One region of the Paenibacillus provencensis genome, then DNA from elsewhere that is predicted to be linked to it. Evidence: riboswitches for the same ligand, from Rfam matches in the RefSeq annotation. Region 1 holds a riboswitch; each other region holds the start of a gene.

Region 1 (10,136 bases):
CCATTTGGTTTATCAACTTCTACACATATTTCGTCGCTTTATCTTTATCTCTTATTTTTTATTTAAACAGCAGAAAAAACAACGTATCTGCAATTAATATAATGATTTAAAAAGCTCGGTGCAGGTTCTCCGAGATCTTTAACATCTGTTTTCCCTTTACAAATACATTCATTCTTCATTCATTCGTTCATCAAACTAGACTTCATTCTCATCGAACATTCCACAATCGCAATAGCTGCATCATTACCAGAATTAATAAGGAAACCCTGTAAAAGAACCTGCTCCCACTCTAGTAAATAGACCCTAGTAGCGTTAATATTTCTGGCCGCTTTTATAACTATCACGATGTCGTTTAAATTCCCCTCCTCTATTGTAATGATTCCTTATACGATTTTAGTAATGCTTAGAGGATACATCACTTTCTTTAACATGGAGCCGATAGTTCTGTCTATTAATATAGCTGTCTCAATATTGAGAGAAAAGTGACCAAACGTCTGAGTTTGCAAACTAAACACCAAAGTTATTATTAACAGGATTACCATAAAGAATTTATTTATAGATGCTAGCTCTTTTTTGAAAACTATAATGCTGTCGTTAATCGATATTTCCACGGAAGTGTCAAGACACCTTATTACCATGCTATAACACTGTATGTTAAGTTTTGGTATGTAATTCCCCAAACGTTAACAAGTCCCCGGTTAACCACTAAAAACTTCGAGACAATTCTCAAGCCCTATATAAATAAAACGAAGAAATGATTAGCCTGATCCGCTATTTCAATTGCTTCATATTACAAACTTTAGTTTTGAATATTTTGTGTACCTTCATAATTTCAACATATTTTTGGTTTATTGTTGTAAACATAAATTGCAAATATTAATGAGGAGGTAAATATATGAAGGGCGTATTGTTAAAGAATCTTGTCGTCGTCGGCGCTATTGCGATTATTACATCGGGTTGTGTGAATGCTGTCAAAGATAGTATGGAGGGCATGGATCATTCAACCATGAATTCAAATACTCCAACAACTACTAACACTATTGATAAAAACTCCATAAAACTTACTTCAGCAACACCAGTAATAAACGGAAAAGAGTTTACGATTACGGCACAAGAAAGCAACCTCGAAGTAACTCCAGGGCAAGTACTCCCAGTGTGGACATTTAACAACTCGGTACCAGGACCACAAATCCGAGTGAAGGTCGGGGATATTGTGAAAGTCAACTTGAAAAACGAGCTAAAAGAACCAGTATCGATTCACTGGCATGGATATCCAGTTCCAAATGATATGGATGGTATTCCTGGAGTCACACAGGACGCAGTCGTACCCGGGAAAACTTTCGCTTACGAATTTGAGGCTACAATACCTGGTACCTACTGGTACCATTCTCATCAAGATAGTGTCAACCAACTCGATAAAGGTTTATACGGCTCATTAATTGTTGAAGATCCAGATGAAAAATACAACAAAGATTTCACATTAATGCTGGATGAATGGATGAGTTCCGGTGAAATGGATACGAGTAATCAAAAAAGTAACAATCTAGACAACAAAATACAAATAGAAGGTATGGATCATAGTAATATGAACATGGATGATATGGACATGGATGGTATGGACATGGCAGCTCATGATATGAGTATGTACGATATATATACGATTAACGGGAAATCTGGTGATTCTATTGACAAATTAACTGTTAATGAGGGTGATAAAGTAAGGATTCGCTTAGTTAATGCAGGATATATTTCACATAAAATGCACTTACATGGTCATGACTTTAAAGTTATTTCTTCGGATGGTCAACCAATTAACGACCCTGAAGTGATTAAAGATCAACTGATTTCAATAGCTCCTGGTGAACGTTACGACATTGAGTTTACTGCTAACAATCCTGGCTCTTGGCTCCTTGAAGAACATGGAGATAAATCAAAGAATATGAAGACCGTAATTCAGTATGACGGTTCAGATACACAAAAGGATAATTCCAATTCATCTGAAGATCTTCGAGTATTTGATTTAGCTCAGTATGGTGTATTGGTAAATAGTAATTTTTCACTTGATGAAACAACATTTGATCAAGAAATAAATATGGAACTAAATACTGAAATGAGAAACGGTGAAATGGTGTATACCATTAATGGAAAAGTATATCCAGACACAGAAAAACTTAATGTTAAAAAAGGAGACAAAGTTAAAGTTACCTTCGTCAATCGCTCAGAAACTGATGATCATCCGATGCATTTACATGGACATTTTTTCCAGTTGCTTAGTAAAAATGGAATGCCAATTAAAGGATCACCAATCATGAAAGATACAATTAATGTGAAACCGGGAGAGGAATATGTTATTGCTTTCGAAGCTGATAATCCAGGAGAATGGATGTTCCACTGCCATGACTTACATCACGCATCTTCAGGTATGGTAACAGAGGTGCAATACTCAGATTATCAGACAAATTATACTCCCGATTTGAGTATAGAAAATAAAGCTGAGTAAAATGGTCACGCCACAGCTCCAACCGATTAAATATAGGTTGGAGCTTATGTTTTTTATAATTCAGTCAATCCCTATCATGATATTTATCATACAATGATTATCATTTAAATGTCTTTTAAGAATCTCCCTATAAGTAATTACTCGAAATACTACACTTCCTGCGTGAAATGCAATCGTATGTAGAGGATGGACAATTCCTAAATCGATCCTGTCGGAGACCAAAAGCATCACCATTAAGGAAGTACGAACGAAATTCCTGCCGATACCCTACCCAAAATAACTGTTGGTTTCATCACATCAGCAAATGAAAAAAAAGATGAATCTTTTATAGATAGGCTACAGTGATAAAACCACCTCCTTGAATCCTGGTACCTCCATTCCATATCACGAAGATATCACTTAGGTATGATCATAAAAGTCCCACTGAATGAAGATAACATTTGCAAAATGCTGAAAACAATAGTTACGCCAAACAACATAAGTCGTGAGGTCTAGTATATTTATGCTTTCCCTCCCTTTTGACAAGAAATGAGCAACTCAAATGCTGATTATGATCGCCAGAGCAACAATTACACCATAAGAAAGAATATCAAAATTAGCAAAAGAATGAGTGTAACTTTCATCGTTTAGATTTCTAGTAGCCTATTATACTCATAATATTTAGTACATTACTGCCAATAAGTTATAATCATTTCCCAGTATTTGAAATAACAGTCCGGCAGTCCGGTCTCTCTACCCATCTTCCTTAACCAACAAATTCCAAGAATAAAACTGAGTCGCTCATTATTTGAGGAAAGGGACACTTGAGTCAATGGACCGATCACTTAATCCAATTAAGTATTTCCTTACGTATTCATCAACTCTATATAACAATCAAAAAAACTACATTCAGTAGTGTTTATATGCAAAAAAGGGCAGCTTATGAACATCCGCCCGATATCAAGCCAATCATGATGAGAAAAATAACTACAGTTAACAAAAGAGAATTGCGATAAGTAAAAGGAATATCGATGGGTTGATTTGGTTGCAGAACTTGTAATATTCGGTAGTTCAATGCTGTGTTAGCGAAGGGCACAGCCACTATGACATTTCGAACATTCACTAAATTGGATAGTTTCAACAACACACTTCCTAAATGATACTCCGTTTTCATATGAGTCAGAGCAAACCTATCAGCAAGAAGTTCGTTCCTTGTTGTAAATTCTTTGCTTAACGTTTTTAATAGGGGGATATATCCCATGCTTTCCGTTAACAAAACTACCAAGAACATTTGAAGCGGATCACGTCTCCTGCAGTGGTACCATTCGTGAAGTAATATGGCTCTGACTTCCTCTTGGTTGAACATGTTAATTAGCCCCGTTGAAATGATGATACGTGGATTCCAAATACCCATTGACAGAGCAATAAAGGCATCATCTTTAATAACAATAATTTCAGTATTCCAATCCCGATATACATAATTAAGGTATGACATATGTTGTAAATCCCTATTCCCCTTAAAATTACGCATCCATTTCCAAGTCAAGAATAATTGACTACTAATCCTACCAGCTAGGCGCACCACCGTATAAATAATGACAAGATTAAATAAAACTTTGATGATGTCATGACCCAAGGTGTCTTCTTGTATAACGGTTAAACAATATTGAATAATGTTCCAATTTACTGGAACACCTAATACTTGATGGGCCATATACCAACCCATCTGGATTAAGACAAATGATCCAGTGAGTAGCATGACAAAAAAAATTGAATTTGTCTTTGCAGTCGATTTCATGATTAACTCCTGTGATTCATTTGATTCAGTTTATGCTGTAGCTTAGAGATCAATTTAGGATCTGCCTCATCCAATGCATCTATCATATGACCAACAACCAACTCTCCAAATTCACGGATTAGTCCTTGTGTAACCTCTTTAGTTTGGTCTGATAAGAACTGCTCTTTGGTTTGTAAAGGTTCATAAAAGGTGGTTTTACCCCTGCCACTTCCATGAGAATTTTTTTGGAGAAGTCCCTTCTCTATTAATCGATTCATAACGGTCATCACAGTATTGAATGAGAGCGGTTCTTCATGGTTTAAAATCGTTTGAACATCTCGAATCGTTGTTCTTTCACTGGCCCATAAGATCTCCATGACCTTTGCCTCGAGCGGCCCGAAAAATTGGTTCAAACCATGTTCGTGAACATTAAATTTTTTGATTTTCATTTTCTCACCTCTATCACTAGAGATTGTAGTAATAATAATTATTGCTGTCAATTGCAGAGGTTGAATCGTTATTTCGTTTTAGTCCAGTTCTCTCCACCGTTACTGCTTTCATAAACAGAATATCTATCCGTAATAATCACCAGACGGCTGCCATCCTCTTTAGCTGATTTAATACCTAGTGGCATTTCCCCATTTAATTTAACGTCTATTGCTGACCATGTTTTAAAATCTATTGATTTTTGGAATCCACTCTCTGTCATGATGACAACTTCGTTGTTAGGTAAAGTTAAAACTTGATAAACAGGCCCATTGGTTAATTGATTTTCTCGAACGGTTCCACTTTGGATGTCATATCGGATAAGCCCCGCTTCGGTTGCAGCCAAAATTGATGATGGAGCACCTGAAATCATTGAGATGGAATACGCACCAGCTGGTAAACTCGTTATACTCCGCCATGTATTTCCGCCGTCCTTTGTTTCATAAAGGTTTTCACCTTCACCTGCTAACATTACAAATAAATGATTGGAGTCGTCCGGATCCATCGTTAAATAATGGGCATCAGGTTCATCAGGTTTTGCTAGGTTTGGTAGTCCGTTTTCTATAACCTGCCATGTCTTCCCGCCATCTACTGACCTTTTCACAAAACCATGACCGGATACAAAGATCCTTTTGGGATTACGTGGATCAATTTCCAAGCCCATAATATCATTTGAACGAAGTTCAAAAAGTGTCCTTTGAAACTTATCGTTATTAAGTTCATAAACACCTGTATGAGTGCCTACCCAGACCGTTTCATTACCAGGTGAGTAGCTAAATATGTGTGGATGCGTATTAGAGTCCGCATTCAGTGTATCAATCGTTGTATCATTTGGCTTTTTCACATTTCCCCATACAGCAAAACCAATCAAAACAATCATAACAACAGAAAATAAAGTGCCTATCCCTGAAGAATTTCCTTTCCCTTTTTCTTCTAAACTTTTATTCATAATAATCAGTCTCCTAACTTATTATTAAATAATATTCTATTATAATCAGTATAAGTGTAGATTTTATGATCACTTTCTCACAAAGTATTTAATAAAAAGTCTATGAAGAATTTCAAAATGAGAGGTTCTAACTTTAAGAATCTTCAAATTAGATTTAGAATCTGCTTCCACTTAACGAGTCGGGTCGGGTATAAAAACTGGTGCCACAATGCGAATAAATTGTTCATATTTTCTTGAGTTATCGATTTCAATTTCGGTTATCCTTTAACATACCAACAACATGATTTAGATTATTCCATTTACCAATGCCGCTTATTATAATTTGTTCGATCATAATATCTGCGATAGAACTATAAGTCATGCTTAATAGTATTAGAGATACTTACTAGTCTCATTCTTATTCAGTAAATGTCATAGAACTACCAACGAATCGCTGCACTAATGGCGTTTAAGCCTATTAAATAAGGTTTGTTCGTAGAAACTAAACGGATTATATCTACATTTTGTTTAATGATCTGTTGCAGGTGTTCAGTTTCAAGATAGTGGCCTTAGTGAGGGTGGCTCTATTAATACACAAACAGCTCATAGAACCTTACCTACAATGCTGATTCTTTTAATTTCAGAAACCTAAAGCTAATTGGGTATTATCTGTATGGTAATAGAATAGTTTTATTCCAAATGGTAACGTGCAACTCTATACCCACAACGGTTGTAACTAGGAGAATGACTGGGTGCCTTCCTTTAAACTAAAAAAGCATGTAGTGTTTAAAAGCAGAGGGGAGTTTAATGAATTCAATATTTTAACAACAATTACACTACAAATTGTAGTCTAATTGTTAGGACTAGTCAATTTTTGATTTTGATATTTCTGTTGTTGTCCAAATGCATAATTTTTATTGATGATACATCCTCTTTAACAAAGACTTTGTTAAAAAATATCTAAAGCTAGAATAGATAGTAAAAAACAAACCCGTAATGAACTGACCCCTGTCAAGTAGACAGTAATTTAAAAGCATCATTAAGCAACCTGAGTCCGATATTCATACGGGCTTAGGTTGTTTAGTTTCTGTTGAAAACGTTGGTGGTTGTAGAAATGGATGTACCGTTGGACGGCATGCTCTACTTCCTTACTAGTACGAAAAGTGTATAGATTAAAACACTCCGATTTAAAATGACTAAAAAAGTTCTCCATACATGCGTTATCCCAACAATTCCCTTTTCTCGACATACTGGCAATCATCCCGTATCTTTTAAGACGTTGGTTATATTGGCGAGAGGTATACTGGAACCCTTGGTCACTATGTAGGAGAATTCCTTCAACTTTTTGTTTTTTTCTTGCCTTTGTGAGGGTATCCATCACAAGCTTGAGATCATTTCTTCGACTGATCTGATAGGAGATAATTTCGTTGTTATACAAGTCTTTAATAGCTGATAAGTATAGTCTCTGCCCGTTGAATATTAAATAGGTAATGTCGGTGACCCATTTCTCATTTGGTTTTGAAGCTCTAAATTCTCTGTTTAGAAGATTACTCGAGATCACATAGGCTTCTCGTTTCCCATAATAAAGTTTTTTCTTGCGGACGACCGCTTGAATCCCCATCCCGTTCATCAATCGTTGGATTCGTTTGTGATTTACTCGTAGTCCGTATTTCTTTTTAATCCATACTCTGACCCGTCGATATCCGTAAATTCCTCGTACCTCTTTATAGCATTCCGCTATCTTCTTTTTAATCTGTCTATTCTCAAGTTGCTTAGGTGAGGTGAACTTTTGCCTTTTTATCCATCGGTAATATCCACTCCTCGAGACTTGAGCGAGTCGACAAAGAAGGAGGACGCTATATCCGTTTTTGGTCAACTCCTCAATCACAGCAAACTTTTTGTTACAAGGTACTAAATCCATTCCACCTTTCACATCTTTAAGAGCTTTTTTAGCAATTCATTTTCAGCTTCAAGCCGTTTTATTTTAGTCTCAGGATCTTCAGTTCTTGTTCGTGGTCTACCTTTACCAGGACCTTTTGCTAATCCACATTTTTCTTTAAGCCCTGTTATTCCTTCAATTTTAAAATGCTCCACCCAACGGCGTACCAAAGAGTGATCGATTCCTAGCTCTTTTGCAACCGTTTTGTAGCCCATGCCATCTTTCAAGTATAAATCCACCGCTTTTTTCTTGAACGCTATATCATACGTTTTTCTAATTTCCCCCATAATAAATCCCCCCATAATAGACAGAGTAATGTGCTTGCTTTTTTCTGTCTACTATGAGGGGATCATATCATAATTACCTGGGCTTGTTTAATTACAAATCGTATTAGTGCAATACACTGACCATTTTTGTATAACTTTGTTTAGAGATGGTACGTCTTGCTGTAACGTATCGATCCTTGTAATATTTCTCAGTTAGTCTACTAATTCTTACACCTTTACTGCTGGAAGAATGAGCAAATTGCCCACTCCCGATATATATCCCCGCATGTGATATACCAGCACCACTTGTATTAAAGAATACCAAGTCACCAGGTTTTAGATTATTCTTTGATACCGGGGTACCAGTTTTTGCTTGGGCATTTGAGGTACGAGGCAGATTCAAATTGAATTTATCAAAAATGTATAATATAAATCCCGAACAATCAAATCCACTTGAAACTGAAGTCCCCCCCCACTTGTACTGGGTACCTACAACTTGACTTACTTCTGAACGCAATTTGGATTGATCATCAGCAAATGCATTGGTCGCACCGGCAGATAAAATTAAAGCAGAACCAATTAACGATATCATGAATTTCTTCAAACACATATTCTCCCTTCGGATGCCTACGGAGTTAGTTAAGAGTTAGTTAAGAGTTCGGTAGAAGGTCCCTTTATCCTTTCCAGTCAAGAATAATTCACTCAGAATGAATCCCCCGTTTTCAAAAATGAAACTAGGCAAAAAAATTAATTTTTTGTAACCCTACATAATGTAGTACATTTTCGTATATGTTGTCAATCACATCCTTCAAATCCATCTTTTATTTCATTTCATGACAATTTTCATTCAAATCGCTGCAATATCTAGAAAAATGAAATGAAAAATTCCACATTCTTTTTATAGTTGTTGATTATATATAAATAACAATTTTGTAACTAATTTAATTTCAATTTCCATGAAAAAACTCTAAGAGACAGATTACAAAATGCAGAATCAGTTAACTCACTCTACTATAAAGGAAGGAAAGGTGCATTCAACAATACAAACCTCCATTCATTTTAGAAAGATTACATTGTTGATTATTCAGTTTGTTTTTACCTCAACAAGCCTCACCACATCTGCACATACTTCATAATAAATATCGGCACGGTCTCTCGTGCATAAACGCTATTCGTTTACCTTGCATGCCTGCCATCGATCCACCATACAAGGTCAGTATTCTTCAAATACATTTTGGTATTGTTCATGAACAAAATCCAAGATTTATGTTTTAGTGTCAATCATCACCTTTCAAACTGTTTTAAAATATCCGGAAACCAAATCTTCTCATTGCTTTACTAGGACTTGAAACCTTTTGTAGGATTGAATATTATATAACCCAAATTTATGTAGAATTTGTGAAGAAAGCTTAATAAAAATATAAGATATTGGTCTTGTTATTGAACACAAATTACATAATTTTAGTTAAAATTAGTTTGCATTTTATCGCATCTTTCCATCTCCTATAAAATTCCTTTATTGTATCCTCGTGAAAAGAATGCAAATAAAAATCTAAACTAAATACATTGTACATGTTTAATTTAGTCTTAATGGGTAAAAATACTACGTGATGTAGTCCTACTTTCTTATCTATTACTTCACACTAAAGATCCTATGACGAGGTGAATTCAATGTATAATGACCCCAAAAAAAGCGTGAAACATCAATCACTGAACAATCATACGCAAGGGCACGAAAGTGAGAAGCATGGTGCCGAGCACCATCATAGTGGGGATAAGCATGCCGGTCATCATGTAGATGATTTTAAGAGACGCTTTTGTATTTCACTAATTATCACCATTCCTATCATAGCTTTATCGCCCATGATTCAGATGTCAATTGGTGTAAATTGGCGTTTCCCATATGACACTGTCCTGCTGTTTCTACTGTCTTCCTTTGTCTTCTTTTATGGAGGTAGGCCTTTTCTAGTTGGTGCATATCGGGAACTAAAACAAAAGAACCCAGGAATGATGACGTTAATTTCGCTAGCTATCGTTGTAGCTTACGTATACAGTTCATTAATCGTCATCGGGTTGACTAATGTAGATTTCTTTTGGGAACTAGCAACTCTTATTGTTATAATGTTGCTCGGTCATTGGCTAGAAATGAAATCTATTTTAGGTGCATCTAATGCGCTTGAGGAATTAGTGAAACTAATACCCTCTGAAGCACATCTTATTACTGTTGATGGAATCATCAAGGAAGTACGCGTGTCGGAGTT
Region 2 (10,136 bases), on a different contig from region 1:
GACTTTGCGGCAGACTTATGTGTTGCTTGAAATTTGAGCATGATAATTATGAGAGTGTTAAGGAAGAGCTTCCTGCGGTCGGCAAGCTTGTCGTAACCTCGCTAGGTGAGGGCAAGGTCGTTGGTATTCACGCAGGCAACCGTAAGGTACATGTTCAATTGTTTGAGATCAACAAAGTAAAAGAGCTTTCTATGGATGACGTTGTCATCAAGTAACCATTATGTTTGCTTTCGGGGTGGGATCTTGGAGAAAAAATCGATTTTTGCGCACATTCTTGAAATGGAAACACAAATGGGACAAATGAATAATGATCTTGGCGAATTAAAAATGATTGTAAAGGAACTGCTCGAAGAGAACCAACGTTTGACGCTGGAAAATGAACAGTTGCGCAAGGTCCTAAAGCGGGAGTCCTCTTCGGAGACGCCTGCACCAGCTCCCAAAAATCCTGTACAATTAGTTCCCGCGACCGAGACTACCGAAGAGGTTGTTGGAGAGGGGTACGACAATTTAGCAAGATTGTATTACGAAGGTTTCCATATTTGTAACGTTTATTATGGTCATTTACGTACAGAAGGTGATTGTTTGTTCTGTCTGTCATTTTTGAATAAGTAACGAGCCGTAGGGATACCCTACGGCTTTTCTTTTAAAAAGCTTAAGCGGATTGGATTATGCATCAAGGTCGATTCATTACACACTATTAATAATAATCAGGCAGGTATCAAAATGAGCATATACAAGGTTAAGTTACAGCCATCTGAACGATTAGATGATCTGTTAACTCATGATTTGCGTATTATTCAAAGTGATGAGGTGTTCAGCTTCTCTATGGACGCTGTATTGCTGGCCAGATTCGCAGTCCTTCCTAGACGGGGAAAGGTCCTAGATCTCTGTACAGGGAATGGAGTCATTCCTCTCCTAATGTCCACAAGAACAGAGGCAACCATCGAAGGGATTGAGATTCAGCCTAGAATTGCTGACATGGCTAGACGAAGTGTGATGCTAAATGGACTAGGGGATCAGATTATGATTCGGGAAGGAGATTTGAGAGAACTGACTAGCATTACAGGTTATGGCGGTTATGATGCCATTACCGTGAATCCGCCCTATATGCCGTTAAACGGCAGTGATATTACACTGAATGAGCATCAGGCAATTGCTAGGCATGAGATCCACTGTACTTTGGAGGAAGTACTAACAGCTTGTATGCATTTGGTGCGTACAGGCGGAAAAGTATCTATGGTACATAAACCCCAGAGAATCGGTGAAATCATCACCCTAATGCGTAAATACCGATTGGAGCCAAAACGAATTCGCATGGTCCATCCACGAATCGACAAAGAGGCGAATATGGTGCTCATTGAGGCATTACGAGATGGCAAACCGGATGTCAGAATGCTGCCTCCGCTAATCGTGTATAACGAAAATGGGGAATACTGCAAAGAAATTATGGATATTTACTATCCGAGTCCATGATAGCTGCTGGACATATGTTGAAGCAGTATCAGTGAAACGTGGAACTGGAGAGGAGTTAGCTATGAATATGCAAGTACAGAAGAGCTTTGATCAGAAGGAAGGGACGGGTACACTGTATCTTGTAGGTACACCGATCGGCAATCTAGAAGATATCACCTATCGAGCTGTAAATACCTTGAAGACTTGTAACATCATTGCTGCAGAAGATACGAGACAGACCCGAAAGCTATTAACTCATTTTGAGATCAGCCCGGAGCTGTTGTTTAGTTATCATGAGCACAACAAGGATGCCAGTGGACCTGAATTAATCCGATATATAATAGAAGGAAAAAATTTAGCTCTCGTCAGCGATGCGGGTATGCCGGCCATTTCAGACCCTGGTTCAGACCTGGTCAGTCTCGCAATTAAGGCGAATATTCCTGTGGTGACAGTGCCAGGAGCGAACGCTGCTCTATCCGCACTAATTGCATCCGGTCTTGGAACCGAGAGATTTACCTTTGTCGGATTTCTCCCTCGTGAGAAAAAGGACATTACTGCCATCCTGAAGAGTTTTGGAGCATCGCAGGGGACCCTTTTGTTTTATGAGTCGCCACACCGGGTACAAAAAACTTTAGCCGTTATGCTGGAGATATGGGGAAACCGAAGAGCTGTGCTCGCAAGAGAGCTGACCAAGCGTCACGAAGAGTATGTGCGAGGGAATCTAGAGGAATGTATTGAATGGCTTGAGGAACATCCTCCTCTAGGTGAATATTGTTTGATTATAGAGGGAAGAAGTCAGGATGAAGAGAAAGAGCTGCAGAATGAGTGGTGGCAGCAGTTAAGTCTTACAGAGCATGTGGAGCGCTATGAGAAGGAAGGCAATACTCGCAAGGACGCAATGAAGAGAACAGCTGCAGATCGGGAGCTTTCCAAAAGAGATGTATATAATGCTTTATTAAAAGAGGAAGAATAGCCCTCATATTGAATGAAAGAAAAAAACACCTTCTTCGGCAGAATGTATCTGACGAGGAAGGTGCCTAAGGAGATATGAAAAAGGTTAGAAATAACAATTATATATTCTTAAGAAAAGCGAGCATCTATATTAAAGGAATCGTTAATGATTACTGATTGAAGGTATGCTTTTCTCTACCAAATTGATTATAACCTATTCTACTTAATTTGTCACCGGTGCTGGAATTTCAGAAATACATTCGTGACAAACAATTTTACCTTTGAAGTACGTTACGTTTTCAGCGTTGCCGCAGAAAATACAAGCAGGCTCATATTTCTTAAGCATGATGCGCTCACCGTCTACGTAAATTTCAAGTGCATCTTTTTCACCAATACCGAGTGTACGGCGCAATTCGATAGGTATAACAACCCGGCCCAGTTCATCAACTTTTCTTACAATACCTGTAGATTTCATCATTTTATACTAACTCCTCTCGCCATCGCTTATTACTGTCATGATTCGACATTATTTTATGTTTTATGCTAATCATCATACCAACCATTCCCAAATCAGTCAACATTAAAAATAAAGAATTGCATTAACATTGTATGAAGAAATAGAATGAGTACTGGTATTAACGATGATTTTCTAGTACCTATCTATTATTATAACGCGTGTCGATTTGGAAATCAAAACCGCAGCACTATTCGACAAATTATGTCGTATAATGTCGAAATAATCAAGTAAGATGCAAGGATAAAGTCGAATTCCTACTTTAGTTGCACACAATTGAATTTTGTTATAAGAATTTAGTTGAAAAAGGAGCTGATAATCGATGGAGCAAAAGCTTAACGAAGAGAAAGTATTTAAAGACCCCGTTCATAACTATGTGCATGTTCAGGATCCGATTATATGGCAGCTTATTAATACCCCGGAATTTCAGCGTCTTCGCCGAATTAGACAACTGGGCACTACATATTTGACTTTTCACGGAGCAGAACACAGCCGCTTTTCTCATTCTTTAGGTGTGTATGAAATTACAAGGAAGATCATATCTCAGTTTGAACGGAATGAATATCCCGATTGGCCGAAGGAAGAGAAATTGGTCGCTCTATGCGCAGCTTTATTGCATGACGTTGGACACGGTCCTTTTTCTCATTCGATTGAAGAGGCTTTTGATATGGATCATGAAGAGTGGACCTGTAAAATCATACTGGGAGATACCGAAGTGGGCCGGATACTAAATACAGTAGGTCCTGATTTCGCCCAAAAGGTCGCTTCTGTCATTGCCAAGACGTATGATAAGCCTATCGTTGTCAACCTGGTTTCAAGTCCGCTCGATGCAGATCGAATGGATTACTTGCTGCGAGATGCCTATTATACTGGAGTGAATTATGGAACAATTGACCTTGATCGGATACTCCGTATGCTGCGCCCTTACCAGGGGAGAGTTGTCGTTAAAGATTCAGGAATGCATGCAGTTGAGGATTATCTAATGTCGAGATATCAGATGTATTGGCAGGTATATTTCCACCCGGTAACTCGAAGTTCTGAAATTGTTCTGCGTCAAATCTTTAGAAGAGCTAAGGAGCTGGTAACAGAAGGCTACACATTCGGCTTCATGCTTAGACCGCTCCTTCATTTGATTAAGGGGGATATATCGGTCAAAGATTATCTTCGTATTGATGAATCCACGATTCAAGCTGCTTTTAATGAATGGACTGATGAGAAGGACCCGATTCTAAGTGAACTTTGTACCCGGTTCTTGGACCGTAAGCTCTATAAATATGTTGAAGTGGATTATATCGAGCAGAAGGATATCAAGCAGATTGAAGATGCATTTCTCAAGGCAGGCTTGAATCCAACCTATGATCTTGAAATTGATTTTCCTACGGATCTGCCGTATGATGTGTTCCGACCTGATATTGCGGGGAGCAAGAGACAGATCATTATTCTAGACAAGCAGGAAAGACAAAGAGATATATCCGAGGTTTCAGAAATTGTACGCTCCATAAGCGGCATGCAAAAAGGAAATTATCATCTCTACTTCCCTCATGAGAAGCTGATGAATGCATTGCCCAAGCTCCCTCCGGAAATTGCAGGAATGTTTAAATAATGTGAGACAAGATACAGCCCTTGAAAGGAGTAAGATTATATGATGTTATTCGACACACATACACATTTGGATGCCCCTGAGTTCGACGCTGACCGCGAGGAAGTGATTCAGCGCGCTGTCGAAAAGGGGGTTACCCGCATGATTAATATAGGATTTAACCGGGAAACGATACCTTCTACGATGAAACTTGCCGAAACCTATGATTTTATCTATGCGGCAGTAGGCTGGCATCCTGTCGATGCCATCACGATGAAGGATGGAGATCTGGAATGGATTGCATCATTATGTAAACACGAGAAGGTCGTTGCGATCGGTGAAATCGGTCTGGATTATCATTGGGATACTTCTCCCAAGGAAGTTCAGCATGAGGTGTTGCGCCAACAAATTGGACTGGCTAGAGAGATCGCCATGCCGATTGTCATTCATAACCGAGATGCGCATGAAGATATTATTCGAATCCTACGTGAAGAGAAAGCACATGAAGTGGGCGGAGTGATGCATTCCTTCTCAGGAAGCTGGGAAACAGCAAAAATGGCGCTGGATATGGGTTTTCATATCTCCTTCGGAGGGCCGATTACGTTCAAGAATGCAAAGCAGCCCAAGGAAGTGCTAGCAAAAGTACCCCTTGACCGGCTCTTGATCGAAACGGATTCGCCATACCTGACACCACATCCATTCCGCGGCAAGAGAAATGAGTCTGCTCATGTGGCCCTGGTGGCAGAAATGGCAGCAGAGCTGAAGGGCATTTCTGTGGAGGAATTAGCAGAGATTACGACCGCAAATGCACTGGAACGATTTGGTATTTGATAAAATAGAGAGAAAAACAGGTGAAAAAGTGAGTAAAACGGAGCGATTAAACTTTTTGTAAGAGTTTTCCGCTGATTATTACAAATTTTTAACCAATTATTTAGAAAAACATAGTTGAATACTGCTTTACAACATGCATCGAAACAGGATATCATCGTTTCAGTGAATTGTTGATTGTTGGTAAAGTCCATTTTACATTCATTTGATTTACCACTTTGAATTCACTTCATGAGTCATTCTCGCTGAATCTTTTGTATTAAACAAAGAACGGGGGAACCGATATAGTGGTCTGCTGCTAGGCAGAAGATTTAAAATTAAGAGAGTTGTCTCTCTTCATGGACCACTGTATTTGATTTCAACATTTGAGTCTTGGGGTGAACGTAAAGGACAGCTGCCATGAGCAGCCTGGATCTGACGCGAGGGCGACTCTTACGCCCGAACCCGACAGCTAACCCCGTAAGCGTATTGAAGAGGCAAAACTCGTGCATGATGTTTCCGATATTCTCATTTGGACTTATCGGAGCCACGAAAGAGTTCCTCTTAAACTCTTTTTTGGCTTCTTTGCTTTAGGAGAATAAAAGTTACATTGTCGTCATACTGTTGGTTAACAGGAGGTGACATCATGCTGCGAAGAGTGGCACATGATGCAGAATCGGACGGGAGTTTCTCCGGTTTTGTAGACAAATCGGTATAGTCGCGTCAAATACAATCATGCAATACTCTTGACGGCGGGACTATGAAGGAGGACGGAGGAAGTGGGAAATTTCCAACTAGAGGAGACCCATGAGTCACCATCATCCAGCAAGTCTTTCGCGTTGCGATGGAAGCATGAGAATCTGCGTCAGATCACACTAGTCGCAATCTTCTCAATCGCACTGTTAGTCATGATCTCACTCATTGTGTATGGTCAGGGAGGCAAGGAAATTTCAATCGTCGTGGACGGCAAGGCTCAAACCTTGGAAACGCGTGAAGGAATGCTTAGTGAAGTGCTGGATGAGCATTCAATCGCAGTCAGTCCGCATGACGAAGTCTCGATGTCTTTGAGTGATGAGATTGAAGATGGGGATCGAGTAACTATTAACCGGGCTGTAGCGATTAACGTAACGGCAGACGGTGAGACAGAGCAAATTTATACGACACAAGATACAGTTAAGGAAGCACTTGCTGCACATAGCATCGAAGTATCAGAAGATGATAAAGTATATCCCGCTGCTGACACTGCGGTGAAGGCGGATCTTAATATTCGAGTAGTCCGGGTGACCAAGCAAACAGCAACACAGGAAGCTTCCATTCCGTTCAAGGTGATCAAAACGGCTGACCCAAGCTTGTACAAGGGCGATAACCGGGTCATTCAGAGCGGCAAGGAAGGTGTAATCGTTCAGACGATCGAGAAGACCTTCCAGGATGGCGAATTGGTGTCCAAGAAAATGACGGGCAAGAAGGTTGAATCCAACCGTGTTGACAAAGTCATTGCCGTAGGAACGAAGAAGAAGCCTGAACCTGTTCAGGAGACCGTAGTTGCCGCTGCAAGCACGACTGAATCCACAGCTGCAGCTAAATCTTCTAATGCTTCCTCTTCGAAATCATCAGCAAGCCTTGCTGATAAAGTGAAGAAGGTATCTGCTTCCAGTGACAGCGAATCCGTCACGAAGGACGGAGTTACGTTTAAGGCCAAAAAAGTACTAAGCAATGTATCTATGACGGCTTATTCCTCTGAACAAGAGGGTATTGGTACGAAGACGGCTTCCGGCACGCGTGTACAGGAAGGACGTACTATCGCAGTTGACCCTGATGTGATCCCTCTTGGATGGTGGGTATACATTGAAGGCGTAGGATTCCGTCGTGCTGAAGATACAGGCGGCGCAATTAAGGGCAACAAAATTGATGTGTATTATGACAGCTTAGAGCAGGCTATCCATTTTGGCCGTAAAAAAGGTAAAACAGTATACGTTATCGGTCCGGTGAAGCCGGAACTGAATTAAAATATATTTTACAATCACGTCCCTGATGTTATAGTATTAACAACAAGATTAGGTGATGCTATATAAGGTGAACGAAAGTTTAGACAGCAAGTCTATCGTTTGCCCCTTAACATGCAGAAGAGGAGCTTTTCCTCTTCTCTTTTTGTTTAGAAAGGAAGTCATGTGGTCATGATTAAAGAAATCATTGTCGTTGAAGGCAGAGATGATACCGTAGCCATCAAGCGTGCAGTGGATGCAGATACGATTGAAACCGGCGGTTCCGCTATAAACAGCCGAATACTTAAAAAAATCGAGCTTGCCCAGCAAAGAAGGGGTGTTATCGTCTTTACGGACCCCGATCATGCAGGCGAGCGAATTCGCAAGATTATATCAAACAAGATTCCTGGCGTGAAGCATGCGTTCATTAAGGAGCAGGATGCGACCCGCAAAGGCGATATTGGTGTAGAGAATGCATCTCCCGACTCAATACGGGCAGCACTGTCCAAGGTGCATACAACCTATGATGGTGCAGAGCCGCTTATAGACTGGCAAGATCTGATCGAAGCTGGACTTATCGTCCATAAGGACGCTGCGAATCGGCGTATGATGCTGGGCAACATTCTGGGTATAGGATATTGTAATGGCAAGCAGCTGCATAAGCGGCTGACGATGTTCCAGATTAGCCGTGAGGAATTTGTACGAGCACTAGAGCAAATAGAACGTGAGGGATCGTGAGAACGTGAAAAATATAGATGAGATTGCAACGCCAAGACGAACGAAAGAGATCATTGCAAGACACGGGTTTTCTTTCAAAAAAAGCCTGGGACAAAATTTTCTGATCGACCAAAATATTCTTCATAAAATTGTGGATGCAGCTGATCTCAATGAACATAAGGGGGCACTTGAGATTGGACCGGGAATCGGTGCACTGACAGAGAAGCTTGCACAGCGTGCAGGGAAGGTGACGGCGGTTGAGATTGACCAACGCTTGATTCCGATCCTTACAGAAGTGCTGGAACCTTACTCTAATATATATGTACATCATGGAGATGTTCTTAAAACAGATCTTCCTGAATTGTTTGCTGAAAATTTCGCGGGTATGGATAAGGTCAGCGTTGTTGCTAATTTGCCTTACTATGTAACGACACCTATATTGATGAGGCTTCTCGAGGAGAAGCTGCCGCTCGACAGCATTGTTGTCATGATTCAGAAGGAAGTTGCAGAACGAATGGCTGCTTCCCCGGGAACGAAGGATTATGGGACGCTCAGCATCGCGGTTCAATATTACAGTGAGCCTGAACTGGTATGCATCGTACCCCACACGGTATTTATTCCGCAGCCTAATGTTGAATCCGCAGTCATCAAGTTAAAGGTAAGAGAGAAGCCTCCCGTTGAAGTGAAGGATGAGAAGTTTTTCTTTGAAGTTATCCATGCTTCATTTGCACAGAGACGGAAGACAATTGCTAATAATCTAAAGAGTCGTTTCTTTACAAAAGAAAACAGAGACCAGCTGGAGCCCATGCTGGAGGCGGCTGGGATTGAACCTACGAGACGAGGGGAGACACTCAGTATTGAGGAGTATGCTCGTTTAAGCGATGTCTTGCTGGAAGCCGGAATAAGGCTCTAACAAGCTTATCACTCGTGTTTCCGGAAATTAAGAAAAAGAGATGAACCAAAGCCCTGCCTCGCCCATAACATAGGGTTAGAGGTGATAACGTTGATGAATATAGGAGACTTGGTCGTTCGGAAATCGTATGGGGGAGATATCACGTTCCGAGTGGAGGGCCTCAAGGAGAATAAAGCATACATTAAAGGGACCGAATTCAGGCTCTTTGCGGATTCTCCTCTGAATGATCTGATCAGAGTGCCATATGAGCCAGAGACGAACAAAACCAGGCTGGCACATATTAAAGCAAATGAATCTTACTCGCTATTGCAGAAGCATCGTCTGGAGCAAGCACAGCGTAACCAGGCGGGGTTGGTTGATGAGTGGAACAAGAACACACAGACAGAGTCTCCTTCTTTTTTTGAAATGCCTGGCAAGGTGCTCCATTTGGATGGAGACCCCAATTATCTTAAGAAAAGTATGGCATTGTATGACAGACTACGTGTACCTGCCGAAGGACATTATGTACATGAAGCTTCAATGGCGGATACGTTATATCGGCTCTTGCCACGCTCACGCCCTGATATTGTTGTCATTACAGGCCATGATGGGGTATTAAAGGGCAGACAGCCCTATGATCTGTATAACATCAATCATTATAAGAACTCATCCAACTTCATTGCAGCCGTCCAGGTAGCCAGACAATATGAGTGGCATTTGGATGCGCTGACGATCGTTGCAGGTGCATGTCAGTCTCATTTCGAAGCACTGATTCGTGCAGGAGCAAATTTCGCCAGCAGCCCTAGCAGGGTATTAATACATGCGCTTGATCCCGTGTATGTGGCAGCGAAGGCGGCGTTTACCTCGGTGAAGGATACCATTAACATAAATGATATCATCCATCACACCATTAGCGGCAGTGAAGGTGTCGGTGGACTTGAGTCCAGAGGGAGCTATCGGATTGGATTACCGCCCCTTCAGGATCTGTCCACCCTTAAGGTCTCGCCAGCGGCTATCTAAAGCTTACTGAAGAAGTATATATAGCATATAGACTCCTTAATTTGAAGGGGTCTTTTTTTGCTTCGTTTAACAAGGGTTAATCGTGTTAAAAATCAGTGAGCTAGAAGCAAATGGGATTGGAAAAGCGTTGTGCTATGTTAAAGCGATAATTTTGCTAAAATATTCGTTGACAACTCAATTTTGATGCTGATATAATTGATCATTTGACAAACTCTGAAAGTC
Region 3 (10,136 bases), on a different contig from region 1:
AGAGCCGAGCTACATTTCCTCGATCAGAGTTGCAAAGAATGCAGCGGATTACTCAGAGATTCCTATCGTATTCACTTTTGAAGATGGGCATATGATCCGCAAGGAATGGGACGGAAAAGGTGGAGAGATCATCTACAACCTAACTTATAAGTCTCCTCTGGTTTGGGCAATGGTCGATCCAGAGTACTCCATTACACTTGAGAATAAGCATATGAACAACTACTTAAAAGCTGAAGGGGATGAAGCATTGGAGACCCGGTTTAACATTAGTATTACCAAAGTATTGGAGCTCTTGCTCGGAAGTCTGTCATGGTGAGGTGTATAGCGGATGAAATCTTATCTCTCCGAAGGTTTTAAGTTGGTCAAGCGTCATTTCCTAATCGTTATATTCCTGTTTCTGTACCAACTGCTGTGGGGTGTTCTTCTGTATAAGATGGTGTCCTCTGCGGTCATCCCTTTGCTAATGCGCTACCCGAATCCCCCGCCACATGAGCTTAGCCAGATCTTATTCTGGTTAGAGGGGCAGATCAGCTTGAGTACCAGCTCCACAGTCCATGATTATGTTTGGCTGCTTGTCCTCATGTTTATTTTAAGGATGCTCATCACTCCGCTGATTCGGGCGGGCTTGTTTCACAGTCTTCATGAAGATGAAAGCACCAAGGGCTTCTCCTTCTTTCGCGGGACCCTTAAGCACTGGAAAAAGACATCACTGCTCTATATCATCGAGATTGTACTGCTGCTGCTGCCTGCCTACTGGATCATCCCGAAGGTGCTTCCACTCCTCCTAAATGCGGTCTACAACCAGAATATCCTTCTACAGGCAGCTCCTTACGTTATCTTATGGATCATTTACGCCTACATTATCAAGCAGCTGCTCTTATATGTACAGTTTGGACTTACAGGCAATCGAAGCGGCTTTAGTGCAGTATGGGTCTGCATCCGCCATGCGCTTCCTGTCACTGGAGTTGCCCTGACACTTAGTGCACTTGCCTTCATACTGTTCAGTGCTTTCACTGCCGTATCGCTCATTTGGACAGGACTTTTAGCCCTGATTCTCCAGCAGTCTTATCATCTAATACGATCGCTCATAAATGTATGGAAGATAAGTTCCCAGTTCAGTATTTGGCAATCCAAAAGCGATGATGCCTAAATTTATTGTCTTGTCTCCTCTCTTCAAAAACCGCACCCAGCGCGAATATAACGCTTTCAACGTAGAAATAAAGTCAATCCGCCTGTTTATTTATCGCACCTAACGTCAAAAAACTTTATAAGTCTCGCTCTTCTCCTAGAGCGAGACTTATTTTTTGTAATATTTTCTCTAAAAAACGATTGCCAAATTTACACAACCTCTGTTACAATAGGCCCAGAACTTCTAGTAACAACTTTGTAATAATTGTTGTAACTTTTACCATTTAACTAAGTACATAGTCTTACAAGAGTGAGCGACTTTCACAGATGCACATCTTAAGAAACAGCCAAATTCCTGGCATCTGGGAAGCGGGGGAACCACTTTTATGGGTGAATTGATCTCGCAACGTAAGTGATCATAGGGGAACCTTCTACCGAATCCTTAAGCTAACCTCGCAGGCATTGGAAGGGGATTATTTTTTCTTGAAAAAGTCACTAACTGCTGCAGCACTGAGTCTTGCTATTGCATTCTCCATCGGAACAGGAAGTGCATTCGCCGATTCCAAAATGGACAAGGTCATTGATAGCGCTAAAGGAACCGAATATAAATATGGCGGTACTACTTTAAACGGATTTGATTGCTCTGGTTTTACCATGTATGTATTTGATAAACTCGGCATCGATCTGCCTCATCAATCTGGATCTCAATACAAAATGGGCAAGTCTGTATCCCGTTCTGAAATGAGACCTGGCGACCTCGTATTTTTTAACACAAGCGGAAAAGGTGTATCCCATGTCGGCATCTTCGTAGGTGAAGGTAAATTTGCACATGCTTCCTCTTCTAAAGGAGTTATTATCAGCAAGCTGGACGAGAGCTACTATGAAAAACGTTACATTGGTGCAAAACGAATTATGAGTACGGAAGAATACGAAACAGCTGCATTAGATTAAGGAACACTGTGCTGGAACAAACCTCATAGCCCGAAGATTTGATTACTAAATAGTAATCCATCTTCGGGCTTTTTATATTATATTAGGGTGAATCAATTTGATAATACCTTTAGCTGCTTAAATCAAGGGTATATATAGATCAAACTCACCTTTTTAATGATTTATGAAATTGATTCGGGTTGTTCTTGAACTATATGGAGTCTACATCTATAAAGGAGACGATGACATGACGCAGAAAGGAACTACCTTTCATGCTCTTCCTATGAGTGAAGAGCATGCAGCTGAGATCTGCACTTGGCAGTACGAACCTCCTTATAACATATATGGCTGGCTGCCCTGGGAGCAGATGAAGGCGCTTGAGATTGAATTTGGCGACCCTGAACTTCGAGCCACGCAGTATTTATCTATTGTAAATGATGCAGGTGAGTTATACGGATTCGCTCAATTATTTCCTTTAACCGGTGTGACCCGGCTTGGTCTCGGAATGAGACCCGATCTTTGCGGACAGGGAATGGGGACTTCCTTTGTCAACTCGATTGTACAGGAAGCCGCAGTCCGGAACCCGCAGAACGATATTGATCTTGAGGTTCTAACCTGGAATAAAAGAGCGATTCGCACTTATGAAAAAGCAGGATTTGCCATTCATGATACCTATGAGCGCCTTACGCCGGAGGGCCCTAAGCTGTTCTTCTGTATGGTGTATGAAGGAGCAAAGCTTAAATAGACATGATTGTCTCTCCTAACTTTTGTTTAAATATTTACCATAAAATACTATGAAGCAAGTTCATGATCCTTTATAATAAATGAAGGATTGTACATAGTAGGAGGACACAACGAATGAAGAAATGGATCATGAGTGGGTTATTTTTCTTCGCTTGCGCTTTTGCCCTCGTGTTAATGTTTACGGTTCCAGGAAGAGAACATGTGACTGAGGAAGAGCAGCCACGGGCAATGCCTGAGGTAACTCTAGATGCTGCTGCTGCAGAGGAGAAGGCGAAGGCAAGCTGTATTACTTGTCACGGTAATCAACTGGAAGGCGGAATGGGACCGTCACTGCAAACCATTGGTGCAAAACATGACGCCAATAAACTGTACCAGATTATTAGTGAAGGCACAGGCGGCGGCATGCCGGCGTTTGAAGGTCAGCTTACTGAAGAAGAGATTGCGAACCTTGCTCTATGGCTGTCCGAGAAGAAGTAAAGCCGTATAACCTTAAATAAAACACGCCTGCAAAGAGTTGGTATCTGTCATCAGAACCCACTCTTACAGGCGTGTTTTGTTACTTTCATCGTTACTTAATTTTGCATCATTCTATCGTAAGCTTCATTATATTGTTGTGCTTCTTTAATATCGATCGCGGTTATTCCTCCATCATCCCATGAAGTGAGCCGCAGCGTCACCACTTTATGATCGATGGTAATAAAAGGGTGATGATTGAATGCCTCCGAAATTAATCCGACTTCATCAACAAAGGCAATCCCTTTCATGAAGCTGGTGAACGTGAATTTGCGGACAATCCAGCGACCCTCTTCGTACTCCCAGCCCTCTAGTTTATCAAGATGAGCTTCTACTTCCTCTTGTGTAAAGACCATCGTTTCAATCCAACCTCCTTGATAAGACGTACTTACATTCAGCAGACCAGGTGCCTCACGTAAATACAGGTACTGCACTATGCAGTAAAAGAATGCTAAGCATATCAGCAAGCTTAGGTGCAATTCTGTCTCTATATTTACTGATATCTTACAATAAGGAACCCGTTTGCTAGTGGTAAACGGCTTATCGTGTTCCATCTTATCATGTAAGCGATCCTAATTCCAGCTCCCCAAAAGCCCTAAATCAGAGCTACGAAATCCAGTTCATCCTCGCCTATTAATATATTCAGACGATGGTTCTCCTTATCATGAATAACGACTCCACTGCCTACAGTAATCATGGATTCGCCTCCCAGCGCGTAGAACAAATCTTCTGCAAGCGCTTCATCCACCTCGCCTCTGTCTGCAGCTCCAAGCCGCTCCCAGTCCTCTTCTTCCATCTCGAAGAAAGTGTATCGATCCGGAATTTTGGCAATTGCCTTAATCAAATCCTCTAATATGTCACTATACTCGCGTCCATGTTTTACACCCATTCGTGTGTTCACTCCATTTTTAATATCGTGTTTCTATTATACCGGAAATTAACCCTTCACAAAAATGAATAACGTGTCGATAAATATTATAAATCAAAGGGATATCTTGAAAGGATTCAGATTAAATCTCATGGATGAGGTGTATGATGGAAATTTCAACAATTATTGGACTGATACTAGGGTTAGTGTCCCTAGTTTTAGGTATGATCTTTAAGGGTGCGCCACTCATTAATTTGGTGAACAACCCTGCAGCTTACCTGATTATTTTCGGTGGTACGATGGCTACCATTTTTATGGCCTTCCCCATGTCAGAGGTCAAAAAGATACCACAACTGTTTAGAGTCGTCTTCGTGAAGCAGAAGATGATTGACAAAGTTTCACTGATCAGCATGTTCTCCGAGTGGGCATCCATTACCCGTCGTGAAGGGCTCCTCGCACTTGAGGCAAAGGTAGACGAGATCGACGATGTTTTCCTGCGCAGCGGAATGCGGATGATTATAGACGGTAATGATCAGGAATTTGTCAGTGATGTTTTGATGGAAGATATTCACGCAACTGAGGAACGACACAAGACAGGGGCATTGATCTTTTCTCAAATGGGCATGTACGCTCCTACACTTGGTGTTCTTGGCGCTGTTGTCGGCCTTATCGCCGCTCTCGGTGATCTAAGTGATATGGACAAGCTGGCTCATGCCATCGCTGCTGCATTTATTGCTACCCTGTTAGGTATATTTACAGGATATGTGCTCTGGCATCCTATTGCGAATAAGCTCAAGCGTATTTCCAAAAAAGAAACCGAGCTTAAGTTAATGATGGTCGAAGGCCTGTTGTCCATCCAATCCGGTGTATCCACCATTGCGATCAATCAGAAGTTGTCCGTATTCCTGACCCCGAGCGAACGTGCAGAGCTTGCAAGCAAGGAGGGAAGCACAGGTGAAAAAGACTAAGAAAAGACATGAAGATCATGAAGAGCATGTAGACGAAAGCTGGCTGCTGCCTTATTCCGACCTGATGACATTGCTTCTGGCCCTATTCATCACTCTGTTCTCCATGAGCTCCATCGATGCTCAGAAGTTTGAACAAATGGCAAGTGCTTTAAGCAGTGCGCTCAACGGTGGTACAGGCGTTCTGGATAACAAATCTGCCTTTCCCACCGATCCCAGCATGGACTTAGGCAGCGAAACAACTCCGCCAAAGAATCCTGAGACTTCCCAAGAGGCCCAGCTCGCGAAGCAAGAGCAGGAAGAGCTGGAGAAGCTGAAGAAGCAGCTTGATCAATATATCAGCGAGAATCGGCTGACCGATCAGCTGGATACGAAGCTAAATCAATCACAGCTCATGATCACCATAGCAGACAATGCCGTCTTTGCTTCAGGGCAAGCGACAGTGAAGCCTGAGGCAAGAGTTATGGCTAAGAACATATCCCGCATGCTGCAGCAATTTCCTGACTATGATGTCATTGTTACCGGTCACACGGATAATATGCCTATTAACAATGCACAATACAATGATAACTGGGACCTGAGCAGCGACCGTGCCTTGAATTTCTTGAAAATTATGCTGCTAAATACGAATCTGGATCCTTCAAAATTTACACCTAGCGGTTATGGTGAATATCACCCTGTCGCCTCTAATGATACGCCTGAAGGGCGAGCTCAGAATCGGCGTGTCGAAATTTCGATTATTCGTAAATACACAAGCAGCTCTAGCACGATGAGTGTTGAGTAGTTGAGTAGCGCTAGCTCAACGGATAGATATGTACTAACAAAGCCTCCATTCCCGTCTTAGGTCGGGTTGGAGGCTTTATTATATGGTTATTTTCAGCTTGCTTAGTGTGAATTTTATGCTGACGCTATGAAATAACGCCTTATCTTGAGCTTTTAGAGCAGCTTGTAATTCAATAGGTTCCCTAATTCCGATTTCTCCTGCTCGCTTAATTCTCGCCAAGTACCTATTGCCTGGGATCCGAGATGAATGTTCATAATACGAATACGCTTCAGTTTGCGCACTTCATATCCAAACGCACTACACATTCGTCGAATTTGCCGATTCTTCCCTTCGGTCAAAATGATGCGAAAGGTCTTGTCCGAGATGCGAGTCACCGTACAAGGCAGTGTTCTTTCACCAAGAATCTTCACACCGCTTGCCATACCTCTCAGGAAAGATTCTGTCACCGGCCTGTTTACGGTCACGATATATTCCTTCTCATGCTTTCCTTCAGCGCGCAGTATTTTATTTACGATGTCTCCATCATTCGTCATTAGGATCAGGCCCTCCGAATCCTTATCCAGCCGCCCAATCGGGAAGATGCGTTCCTTGTGACCCACAAAATCCACGATGTTTCCTTCAATGTGCTGCTCTGTCGTACTGGTAATGCCGACAGGCTTATTCAATGCAATATATACCGTGTTACCTTTGGCACGAAGAGGCTTCCCATCAACCAGCACTTCGTCCCCTTCCCCCGCCTGACTGCCAAGCACAGCCACAACTCCGTTGATTGTTACTTTCCCGCTGTCGACCAGCTTGTCTGCCTCTCTCCGGGAACAATAGCCTGTCTCACTAATAAATTTGTTGATTCGCATTCATTCACTCACCTAACATTAAAAAATCTGGATGCTTACATTTCAACATCAGAAGGATCGGTGTCACCATCTACGACCTCGGGTAAAAGAATCGTGACCGTTGTCCCTTTACCTTTTTCACTTTCAATTTCCATCGTACCTTTATGAGCCTGGATTAGTCGCTGACAGACCATGAGTCCGAGCCCAGTCCCTGTTTCCTTATTCGTAAAGAACGGCTCCCCAAGCTTGTGCATGATCTCCTCCGGAATACCGATGCCTTGGTCTATTATTTGGATTCGGATCTGCTCATCCGGAGTCTTGGAGATCGTAATATGGATGGTTCCGCCATCAGGCATTGCCTCCATCCCGTTCTTTAATATGTTGATGAATACCTGCTTTAATTGATTCTCACCACAATGCACGATCGACGTCCCCTCTGCCTCAATGTTGAATTCGATACCATGCATATGAGCCTGGCTGTCGAGCAGAGAAATGACATCTCCCATAATAAAGCGAATGTCTTTCTGCTGGAAATTAACTGCCTGAGGCTTAGCTAATATGAGAAATTCGCCGACAATCAAATTAATCCGGTCCAGCTCTGACAGCATAAGGTCGATATGCCTTGGATTCAGCTTCTTGGTCTGCTGCTGCAGCTGAATGAAGCCCCGAAGCGTCGTCAGAGGATTACGTATTTCATGGGCTACGCCTGCTGCAAGCTGTCCCACGGTCGTCAGCTTCTCTGACCTGCGTAGCACTTCCTCCATCCGCTTGCGACCTGTAATGTCTCTAGAAATACTAATAAATCCAGTGATTTCGCCTTCATTATCCCTGATTGGTGCAGTACTTACACTGACTTCAATTCTACTGCCATCTTTGGCTAAACGGTAAGATTCAATATAAGGAACTGTCTGGCCCTCATGAAGCTTCTGCATCCGCTCTTTTTCTTCGACTATTAATTCATCAGGTACATTACTAAGTGGCCTTCCAACAATCTCTTGACTGGTCCAGCCATATAATAGTTCAAAAGCCCGATTTACCTGAATGACATTGCTGTCTTCATCTGTAATATGAATGGCATCTGCTGTCTGGTTAATAACCGATTCAAGATGCTCCTTCACTGCTCGATTTTCTTCATACATCTGCTTGAGACGATTCGTGTAATGACCGAGATTGCGAATCATCGCATTAATCCCGTTAGACAGTTGACCGAACTCATCATGACGTTTCAGCTGCAATCCAATATTGAAGTGTCCGTCTGCCACTTCATTCACCTTAGAAAGTACAATTTGGATAGGTTTTGTATATGCAGAAGCCAATAAATAACTGCCAAAAATGACGATCTCCAATAAAACGAGAGAAACTGCAATATGACTAACCAGTTGTTCTGTAATAACGCCCTGGATCTCCTGATAATCGGTAATAATGCTAATGATGTAGGATCCGCCTTCAGGATTCGGTATCGGAATCATGTTCTTTAATACTTTTTTATTATCCACATTCGCTACATAAGACACATTATTTCCGGTTTCAATCGCTTTATGAATGGCAGTGCTATCTTCCTTGATCTGTCCATAATCGTACGCGCCGAACATAATCGGCCTGGTACCAAATTTATAGTTGAGCTCATCGGTCCCATCCGGTGCCATAGATGGCTGTCCGAAAGTAGATGGATTAATGCCTGCAATGGACAGAATTGAAGGATTGACATCCTTCACCTTCTCTATCATTCCATCCGGACTTGAGAACACAACATAGTCTTCCACCTCAGATGCATTCAGAAAAGGGTTGATGATGTAATTTCGTTCTCCGTCGTGATAATATCCCCAAATATTGATGTTATCTGGGTCTGAGGTGGCATACTCAAACCCGTCAGACCAATAGTGATCATAAGCGACTCCCTGAGGAATCGTTACTTGATTAAAGGCAAACAACTGTTTAAAAGCCTCATACCAATATGTCATTTTCTTGGTGGATAAGCCAATCTCATTCGGGTCAGAGGATTTACTTACGATAATATCGTCCTCTGTTTGAATCATCAAAGAAATATCTGTAACTCCAATTTCTTCACTGAGCTCTTCCAGCTGCTCTGTCGTCACGTTTTTGATATCGGAATCTAGTCTATCCGCTGCTATAATGGAAGCCAGCCATATATTTTTGGAGATCTGCTTCTTAATGGACTTCGTGCTATTCTGATTCTGCTCGACAGCAAGTGCAATCTGTTTGGCAGCCGAAACCGCCCGCTTCTCACTATCCTGCTGTAAATTCTCCTGGGTTGTGTAATAGCTTAAAGCAATGTTGAGCCCGAGTATAATGAGTACCGAGAATGACATTACTAAAGATAATTTAATTTTAATGGACAAGACTTCAGCTCACCTCTTGGCTCGTATGCTGGCGAAATGTGACTTTATTTACTCCTTCTTAGGACTTTATGTATTTATAAAACCATCATACCTTTTAGTGGTGTATTTGAAAAGGAATCTGATTCGTAACTATGCAGTATTTTATAGCAATTCTTCTCTTCATTGGTTTGATATATCCCTATGTTAAATCTACAATTAATTAGATAGGCCAAAACTCGATATGAAAAACAATACACATATTTGTGCACAAATCCACAGGCCTTTGGATAATATGTGTACAAACTTGTTAGCAACTACAAAGTTATCCACAAAGTTATGCACATCATGTTAACAATAGAATATCTGTTCGTTGTATAATTGGAGTAATGAAAGGCGGGAGCCGCATAAATGAACGAATTTCAGTCCCATACCAGTAAAGACGTAAATTTTTTATACACAGATGAATATTGGATGAGAGAAGCCATAAGTGAAGCAATGAAGGCAGAGACACTCGGCGAGGTACCGATTGGAGCGATCGTAGTCAAAGACAATGAGATCATTGGCCGGGGATACAATCTAAGGGAGATTCATTATGATGCGACAGCACATGCTGAGATCATTGCTATTAAACAAGCAAGCGAGCACTTGAAGGCATGGAGATTGCTGGATTGCAAATTGTATGTCACGCTCGAGCCATGCCCTATGTGTGCTGGTGCCATCGTACAATCTAGAATTCCTCATGTTGTATATGGAACAACCGATCCGAAGGCCGGCTGCGCCGGTACACTCATGAATCTGCTTCAGGAATCTCGATTTAACCATCAGACCGAAATTACAAGCGGAGTCTTACAGGAGGAATGCGCTGCGATGCTTACGTCCTTCTTTAGAAAACTTCGCCGCAAACCACGCACGGAGGGAGAATAACAAGTGCATAGGGTCCTTCATGATACACAACACGGCCTCTATATCAGGCCATACGTAATAGAAGACTCGGAAGCGTTACAAGCCTTGTATGTGGCCAGCAAGCAGCAT

The links. Region 1 has a riboswitch for cyclic di-AMP ahead of ACFQ3J_RS21200 (C40 family peptidase). Riboswitches for the same ligand answer to the same signal wherever they lie in the genome.
Region 2: it holds a riboswitch for cyclic di-AMP, as region 1 does, so the genes downstream of both, ACFQ3J_RS25710 (ubiquitin-like domain-containing protein) here and ACFQ3J_RS21200 (C40 family peptidase) in region 1, are expected to answer to the same signal.
Region 3: it holds a riboswitch for cyclic di-AMP, as region 1 does, so the genes downstream of both, ACFQ3J_RS26455 (C40 family peptidase) here and ACFQ3J_RS21200 (C40 family peptidase) in region 1, are expected to answer to the same signal.

The regions. Positions count from the first base shown of each region.
Region 1 covers NZ_JBHTKX010000004.1:121,232-131,367, forward strand. The annotation lists gene ACFQ3J_RS21170 (multicopper oxidase family protein) at 983-2,500, shown strand; gene ACFQ3J_RS21175 (M56 family metallopeptidase) at 3,420-4,277, opposite strand; gene ACFQ3J_RS21180 (BlaI/MecI/CopY family transcriptional regulator) at 4,280-4,705, opposite strand; gene ACFQ3J_RS21185 (WD40/YVTN/BNR-like repeat-containing protein) at 4,774-5,691, opposite strand; gene ACFQ3J_RS21190 (IS3 family transposase) at 6,710-7,591, opposite strand; gene ACFQ3J_RS21195 (transposase) at 7,600-7,896, opposite strand; gene ACFQ3J_RS21200 (C40 family peptidase) at 8,000-8,479, opposite strand; cyclic di-AMP (ydaO/yuaA leader) riboswitch at 8,484-8,626, opposite strand; gene ACFQ3J_RS21205 (copper-translocating P-type ATPase) at 9,547-10,136, shown strand, end outside.
Region 2 covers NZ_JBHTKX010000011.1:7,920-18,055, forward strand. The annotation lists gene ACFQ3J_RS25675 (PSP1 domain-containing protein) at 1-215, shown strand, start outside; gene yabA (DNA replication initiation control protein YabA) at 244-612, shown strand; gene ACFQ3J_RS25685 (tRNA1(Val) (adenine(37)-N6)-methyltransferase) at 724-1,473, shown strand; gene rsmI (16S rRNA (cytidine(1402)-2'-O)-methyltransferase) at 1,535-2,425, shown strand; gene ACFQ3J_RS25695 (AbrB/MazE/SpoVT family DNA-binding domain-containing protein) at 2,627-2,881, opposite strand; gene ACFQ3J_RS25700 (HD domain-containing protein) at 3,240-4,520, shown strand; gene ACFQ3J_RS25705 (TatD family hydrolase) at 4,560-5,327, shown strand; cyclic di-AMP (ydaO/yuaA leader) riboswitch at 5,558-5,805, shown strand; gene ACFQ3J_RS25710 (ubiquitin-like domain-containing protein) at 6,083-7,309, shown strand; gene rnmV (ribonuclease M5) at 7,478-8,023, shown strand; gene rsmA (16S rRNA (adenine(1518)-N(6)/adenine(1519)-N(6))-dimethyltransferase RsmA) at 8,028-8,915, shown strand; gene yabG (sporulation peptidase YabG) at 9,009-9,914, shown strand.
Region 3 covers NZ_JBHTKX010000013.1:9,753-19,888, reverse strand. The annotation lists gene ACFQ3J_RS26465 (M1 family metallopeptidase) at 1-316, shown strand, start outside; gene ACFQ3J_RS26460 (hypothetical protein) at 329-1,150, shown strand; cyclic di-AMP (ydaO/yuaA leader) riboswitch at 1,464-1,605, shown strand; gene ACFQ3J_RS26455 (C40 family peptidase) at 1,612-2,079, shown strand; gene ACFQ3J_RS26450 (GNAT family N-acetyltransferase) at 2,306-2,803, shown strand; gene ACFQ3J_RS26445 (c-type cytochrome) at 2,917-3,279, shown strand; gene ACFQ3J_RS26440 (4a-hydroxytetrahydrobiopterin dehydratase) at 3,375-3,671, opposite strand; gene ACFQ3J_RS26435 (hypothetical protein) at 3,911-4,204, opposite strand; gene motA (flagellar motor stator protein MotA) at 4,351-5,151, shown strand; gene motB (flagellar motor protein MotB) at 5,138-5,932, shown strand; gene ACFQ3J_RS26420 (pseudouridine synthase) at 6,085-6,786, opposite strand; gene ACFQ3J_RS26415 (ATP-binding protein) at 6,822-9,125, opposite strand; gene tadA (tRNA adenosine(34) deaminase TadA) at 9,513-10,028, shown strand; gene ACFQ3J_RS26405 (GNAT family N-acetyltransferase) at 10,032-10,136, shown strand, end outside.